3 regions of the Micromonospora sp. NPDC003241 genome follow, and region 1 is predicted to be linked to each of the others. Evidence: predicted binding sites of a transcription regulator. Region 1 holds the regulator's gene; each other region holds the start of a gene.
The links. Region 1 encodes HrcA, which represses chaperone genes, less so after heat shock. Its sites were predicted from a motif close to GGTTNGCACNCTCNNNNNGAGNGTGCNAACC; they were not measured.

Region 1 (2,269 bases):
GATGATGCCGAAGATCACCGGCACGATCCAGACCAGGAACGGCACGAAGAACAGCAGGCCGCAGGTGATCGCGGTGAGCACCCAACTGAGCAACCCGGCGATCGCCCAGGTGATCTGGAAGTTCACGGCGGCCACCGAGTGCGCCCGGACCACCGGGCTCTGCTGGCCCCGGGTCATCATCGCGATCAGCGGCGCGACCCAGCCCAGCAGACCTCCACCCACGATCACCCCGAGCGGGCCACCGAAGTGGGCGATCAGCGTCCAGGTCTTGTCCTCGTTGTTGGCGTAGCCGCCGCCGGGGGGACCGTAACCACCCGTCGGGTACCCGACACCGGGTGCGCCACCCGGCGGGTACTCGCCCGGCGGGGGATAGCCACCCGGCGGCGGGTAGCCACCGGGCGGCGGATAGTCACCGGGCGGGCCGTAACCACCGGGCGGGCCGTAGCCACCGGGCGGCGGGGGCTGGTCGCCGGTGGGCGGCGGATAGTCGCCGGGCGGGGGATAGCCGGGCTGGCCGGAGGAGCCCGACAGTGGAGAAGTGGGGTCGTCGCCGGACCCGGGAGGACGAGGTGGTTCAGTCATGTGGTCACGGTAGGTGCCAGCGGCAACGGACGCACTAGCGACACCGGGGCGTGTCAACCCGTCGGCCGGTTTCCGCCACGACCGGGATGACTTGATCATCGCGGGCACGGGAACCCCGACGTAGACTGGCACTCGCTACAGTCGAGTGCCAGAGTGTTCCTCTGGCACTCTGGGCGCTCCGGGCTGACCTGCGACAGGAGGTGGGGAGGATGGGTCTCGACGACCGGAAACTCGCCGTGCTCCGGGCGATCGTCGAGGACTACGTCGCCACCCAGGAGCCGGTCGGCAGCAAGGCGCTCGTGGAACGGCACCAACTCGGCGTGTCCCCGGCCACCGTGCGCAACGACATGGCCGTGCTGGAGGAGGAGGGCTACATCCGCCAGCCGCACACCAGTGCCGGGCGGGTGCCCACCGATCGCGGCTACCGCCTCTTCGTCGACCGGCTCAGTCGGGTCAAGCCGCTCAGCCCGGCCGAACGCCGGGCGATCGAACGGTTCCTGGTCGGCGCGGTGGACCTCGACGACGTGGTGCACCGCACCGTACGCCTGCTCGCGCAACTGACCCGCCAGGTCGCCGTCGTGCAGTACCCGAGCCTGGCCCGCTCCACCGTCCGGCACCTGGAACTCGTGCCGATCTCCACCACCCGGCTGACGCTGGTGATGATCGCCGACACCGGCCGGGTCGAGCAGCGGCTTGTCGAACTGCCCGCGCCGGTCCCCGCCGACGACGTCCTGGACCTGCGCCGACTGGTCAACGAGAAGCTGGTCGGCACCCGCCTGTCCGACACGCCACCGCTGGTGCAGACACTCATCGACGAGTGTGCGCCGCACCTGCGGGCGGCCATGACCACGCTCTCCACCGTCCTGCTGGAGACCCTCGTCGAACGGCACGAGGAGCGGCTCGCCCTGGCCGGCACCGCCAACCTGGCCCGGGGCGGCCTGCTCGACTTCCAGGGGTCGCTGCGCCCCATCCTCGAAGCGCTCGAGGAGGAGGTGGTGCTGCTCAAGCTCATCGGCGAGGTCGAGCCGAGCACGCTGCGGGTCCGCATCGGCGACGAGAACCAGATCGACAACCTGCGGGCGGCGTCCGTGGTCAGCACCGGATACGGCCCGGGCGCGACCATCGTCGGGGGGATGGGCGTGCTGGGACCGACCCGGATGGACTACCCCGGAACAATCGCCACGGTGAGGGCCGTGGCACGCTACGTGGGCGAGCTGCTGGCCCAGAACTGACCAGTCAGGGCCGACGGCAGGCTGCCGCCACCGACCGGCGTAACGCGAGACGAACACGAGGACACGGAACCCAGTGGCCAGGGACTACTACGGCATTCTCGGCGTGAGCCGAGGGGCCTCCGACGACGAGATCAAGCGCGCCTACCGCAAGCTGGCGCGCCAGTTCCACCCGGACGTGAATCCGGACCCGGAGGCCCAGGAGAAGTTCAAGGACATCAACGCCGCGTACGAGGTGTTGTCCGACGACCGGAAACGGCAGATCGTCGACCTCGGTGGCGATCCGCTCGCACCGGGCGGCGGCGGGGCCGGCGGACCGGGCGGCCCCGGTGGCGCCGGACCCTTCGTCGGCTTCCAGGACATCATGGACGCCTTCTTCGGCGGGGCCACCGGCGCCGGGCGTGGCCCGCGACCGCGGACCCGGCCCGGGGCCGACGCGATCCTGCGGCTGGAACTGG
Region 2 (2,269 bases), on a different contig from region 1:
TCACCGGCACCGTCGACGATGGTGGTCTCGTCCTTGGTCACCACGACCTTGCGGGCGCGGCCCAGCATGTCGAGACCGGCGGCGTCCAGCTTGAGGCCGACCTCCTCGCTGATGACCTGGCCACCGGTGAGGATGGCGATGTCGGTCAGCATGGCCTTGCGGCGGTCACCGAAGCCCGGCGCCTTGACGGCGACCGACTTGAAGGTGCCCCGGACCTTGTTGACCACCAGGGTGGCCAGGGCCTCGCCCTCCAGGTCCTCGGCGATGATCAGCAGCGGCTTGCCCGACTGCATGACCTTCTCCAGGATCGGGAGCAGGTCCTTGACCGACGAGATCTTGCTGTTGGCGATCAGGATGTACGGGTCGTCGAAGACGGCCTCCATACGCTCCGGGTCGGTCATGAAGTAGGCCGAGATGTAGCCCTTGTCGAAGCGCATGCCCTCGGTGAGCTCCAGCTCCAGCCCGAAGGTGTTGCTCTCCTCGACGGTGATGACGCCTTCCTTGCCCACCTTGTCCATCGCCTCGGCGATGATCTCACCGACGGTGTTGTCACCGGCGGAGATGGAGGCGGTGGAGGCGATCTGCTCCTTGGTCTCGACGTCCTTGGCGAGCTTCAGCAGCTCCTCCGAGACGCTGGCCACGGCGGACTCGATGCCCCGCTTCAGGGCCATCGGGTTGGCGCCGGCGGCCACGTTGCGCAGACCCTCGCGAACGAGAGCCTGGGCCAGGACGGTCGCCGTCGTCGTGCCGTCACCGGCCACGTCGTCGGTCTTCTTGGCGACCTCCTTGACCAGCTCGGCGCCGATCTTCTCGTACGGGTCCTCGAGCTCGATCTCCTTGGCGATGCTCACACCATCGTTGGTGATGGTGGGGGCACCCCACTTCTTCTCGAGCACGACGTTGCGGCCCTTGGGGCCGAGGGTCACCTTCACGGCGTCGGCGAGCTGGTTCATGCCCCGCTCGAGGCCGCGGCGAGCCTCTTCGTCGAACGCGATCATCTTGGCCATACGGCGTTGTCCTCCTGGACACTCACGGACCAGCCGGGGTGTGCCCCGGACGGGCCGTCTGGTGTACGCACCTTGGGACGTCGCCACCTGGCGACGGCGACGTCTCCTCGGCCGGGCCGGATAGCCCGCGACGACCGGCCACTGCCCCGCCCGAGGTGATCCCCCGAGTGCGACGGTGGCCCCACCGTCCCGACCAACTGGCACTCACGCCATGCGAGTGCCAATGACTTGTTTAGCACTCTGCCCTGCCGAGTGCAAGCACGACCGCCGTGATCAGCCGAGTTCGTGGGCTAGTTGGGCGTCGTTCACCGGCCCCTCGTGTGCCCGCTGCTCGGCGTACGTGACGACCAGCCCGACCAACTGGGCGAGCTGGGCCGGCAGGGTCAGCAGCGCCGTCATCACCGTCACCACGACCGTGCCCACGGTCACCGTCCGGGTGTCCATCGGACCGGTGCCGATCGACAGCAGCGCCACCTGCTCGATCATGGCCGCGGCCAACGACACGGCGATCACCGCGCCGATCACCAGCGCCAACCGGCCGAGCAGCAGGCCCAGCCGCTGCCGCAGCATCTGGTGCGAACGGCCGATCGGGTTGTCCCGCTCGAACAGGTAGACCGGGCCGACCATCGCCAGCGCGAACACCGCGTAGATGCCGGGCAGGAAGCAGAGGCAGAGGCCGAACAGCACGATCATGCCGACCAGCAGGGTCCAACCCCAGAGCCCGAGCGCCCGCCGGAGCCCGTAACGCAGGGCCGTGCCGAGGTCGACCGGGGCACCCGCCGCCTGCCGGGCGATCACCCAGGTACCGGCGGCCCACCCCACGCACTGCGCCAGGCTGGCGATCAGACCCGCTCCGAACAGGCTGCCCACCCACACGAAGGCGTCGGCCCAGAACCCGGTGGGCAGCACGGCGCTGTCGCCGGCGAGCTGGTCCTCCCAGCGCGCGGTGGGGTCGATCACCAGCCCGAGCACCGCCACCACCATCGCCGGCAGCACCTGCGTGATCAGAACGATCGGCAGCAGCACCGGCCAGCCCCGGCGAACCGCGCCGACACAGCGCGCGTACCAGCCACCCACTCCGGCACCGGGCGGATTCACCAACGGGCTGGCCGGGTCGAGGCCGTGCCCCGGGTACCCACCGTAGGGCGACGTCGGATAGGGCTGACCGGGATAGGGCAGCGGCCCCCCGACTTGACTCGGATACGGCTGACCGGAATAGGGCTGCCCCGGATACGACTGGCCCGGATACGGCTCACCCGGAT
Region 3 (2,269 bases), on a different contig from region 1:
TGGGCCACCTCGGTGCCGTCGGCGAGCCGGGCCAGCACGAACGGTCCGGCAAGCCCGCCGTACCACGGGGTCTCGGCCGGCACGATCCGTACCTGCACGTGCGAATGGTCGGCGAGGGCGCGCAGGTGCTTCACCTGCTCGTACATGGTCGTGGGCTCGCCCACCTGCCGGCGCAGCGCCTGCTCGTCGAGCACCGCGACGAGCTGTGGCGGCTCCTCGCGGGCGAGGATCTCCTGCCGCGCCATCCGGGCCAGCACCCGCTTCTCGATCTGCTCGTCGGTCAGCGGCGGCCCGGCCCGCAACATCTCCCGCGCGTACGCCTCGGTCTGGAGCAGGCCCGGCACCACCGCCGGGTCGTACCAGCGCAGCGCGACGGCCTCGCGCTCGATCTCGCCCCACGGTCGGAACCAGTCCGGCTCGGCGTGCAGCCGGATCAACTCCAGCATCCCGACGAAGAGGCCACCGGTCTCCAGTACCTTGTCGAACCGGGCCAGGTAGTCGGCGCTGAGCTGGTTCTGCCCGGTCTCCATCGCGCTGATCGACGACGGAGCATAGTTGACCATCTTGCCCAGTTCTTCCTGGCTGAGCCCGCGCAGCTTGCGGGCCCGGCGCAGTTGGTCGCGCAGGAAATCCAGGGTTGGCATGTCCGCCATTTGTCCGCCCTCCGTCACGTAGTCGCGCCGGAGAGTAAGGGTCGGCCGTTCGGTGGGGAAGCGAGTGTCGGCGTGTTGCGGTCGACCGTGGCGAACGCTGGCGCCAGAGTGGCAGAACAGTGGCGCAAGAGCGCAGAGGTATGGCGCAAGAGTGGCGACACGAGGTGGCGGGTTGGCACTCTCCTTGACGGAGTGCTAGCCGAGGAATAACCTGCGATTAGCACTCTCACCCTGAGGGTGCCAACGTCCGGGCCCTGGTGCCCGGGGGTTGAACGCCAGGCGGACCGGCACCCGCGACGACGGCCCCGCCCGGTGGCATGTGGCAATTGACGCCGGTCGGCATGCCGATCGGTAACGAAACCAAGTACCCCAGGAGGGTATGCCCGTGACTACCGCGACCAAGGTTGCGATCAAGCCGCTCGAGGACCGCATCGTGGTCCAGGCGAACGAGGCCGAGACCACCACCGCCTCGGGCATCGTGATCCCCGACACCGCCAAGGAGAAGCCGCAGGAGGGCACCGTCCTCGCTGTCGGCCCGGGCCGGATCGACGACAAGGGCAACCGCGTGCCGATCGACGTCTCCGTCGGCGACACCGTCCTCTACTCGAAGTACGGCGGCACCGAGGTCAAGTACGCCGGCGAGGAGTACCTGGTGCTCTCCGCCCGCGACGTCCTCGCGGTCATCGAGAAGTAACCAACCGATCAGTGACGTTGCCCCGGTCCGGCTCGCCGGGCCGGGGCAACCTCGCGTCGAAGGGACATTCATGGCGAAGATCCTGAGCTTCTCGGACGACGCCCGGCACCTGCTGGAGCACGGTGTCAACGCGCTCGCGGACGCGGTCAAGGTCACCCTCGGGCCGCGCGGGCGCAACGTCGTCCTGGACAAGAAATTCGGTGCGCCGACGATCACCAACGATGGTGTGACCATCGCCAAGGAGATCGAGCTCACCAACCCGTACGAGAACCTCGGCGCGCAGCTGGTCAAGGAGGTGGCGACCAAGACCAACGACGTCGCCGGCGACGGGACCACCACCGCGACCGTGCTGGCCCAGGCCATGGTCCGCGAGGGTCTGCGCAACGTCACCGCGGGTGCCAACCCGGCCGGCCTCAAGCGGGGCGTCGACGCGGCCTCCGCGAAGGTCTCCGAGGCGCTGCTCGGCAAGGCCGTCGAGGTCTCCGACAAGAAGGCCGTGGCGCACGTCGCGACGGTCTCCGCGCAGGACTCCACCATCGGTGAGCTGATCGCCGAGGCGATGGAGCGGGTCGGCCGCGACGGTGTGATCACCGTCGAGGAGGGCTCCGCCCTGCACACCGAGCTGGACGTGACCGAGGGTCTCCAGTTCGACAAGGGCTTCATCTCGCCGAACTTCGTCACCGACGTGGAGTCGCAGGAGTCCGTCCTGGAGGACGCGTACATCCTGATCACCACGCAGAAGATCTCGGCGATCGAGGAGCTGCTGCCGCTGCTGGAGAAGGTCCTCCAGAACAACAAGCCGCTGCTGATCGTCGCCGAGGACGTCGAGGGCCAGGCCCTGTCCACCCTGGTGGTGAACGCGATCCGCAAGACCCTCAAGGTCTGCGCGGTCAAGGCCCCCGGCTTCGGCGACCGCCGCAAG

Region 2: a site for HrcA is predicted at 1,203-1,233, ahead of groL (chaperonin GroEL). Genes of this name have one in related genera too.
Region 3: a site for HrcA is predicted at 869-899, ahead of groES (co-chaperone GroES). Genes of this name have one in related genera too.

Annotation. Positions count from the first base shown of each region.
Region 1 covers NZ_JBSFSO010000041.1:20,549-22,817, forward strand. The annotation lists gene ACWDVW_RS25695 (DUF4870 domain-containing protein) at 1-582, opposite strand, end outside; gene hrcA (heat-inducible transcriptional repressor HrcA) at 792-1,814, shown strand; gene dnaJ (molecular chaperone DnaJ) at 1,888-2,269, shown strand, end outside.
Region 2 covers NZ_JBSFSO010000001.1:366,353-368,621, forward strand. The annotation lists gene groL (chaperonin GroEL) at 1-1,007, opposite strand, end outside; gene ACWDVW_RS01790 (hypothetical protein) at 1,281-2,269, opposite strand, start outside.
Region 3 covers NZ_JBSFSO010000001.1:44,142-46,410, reverse strand. The annotation lists gene ACWDVW_RS00200 (helix-turn-helix domain-containing protein) at 1-644, opposite strand, end outside; gene groES (co-chaperone GroES) at 1,033-1,347, shown strand; gene groL (chaperonin GroEL) at 1,418-2,269, shown strand, end outside.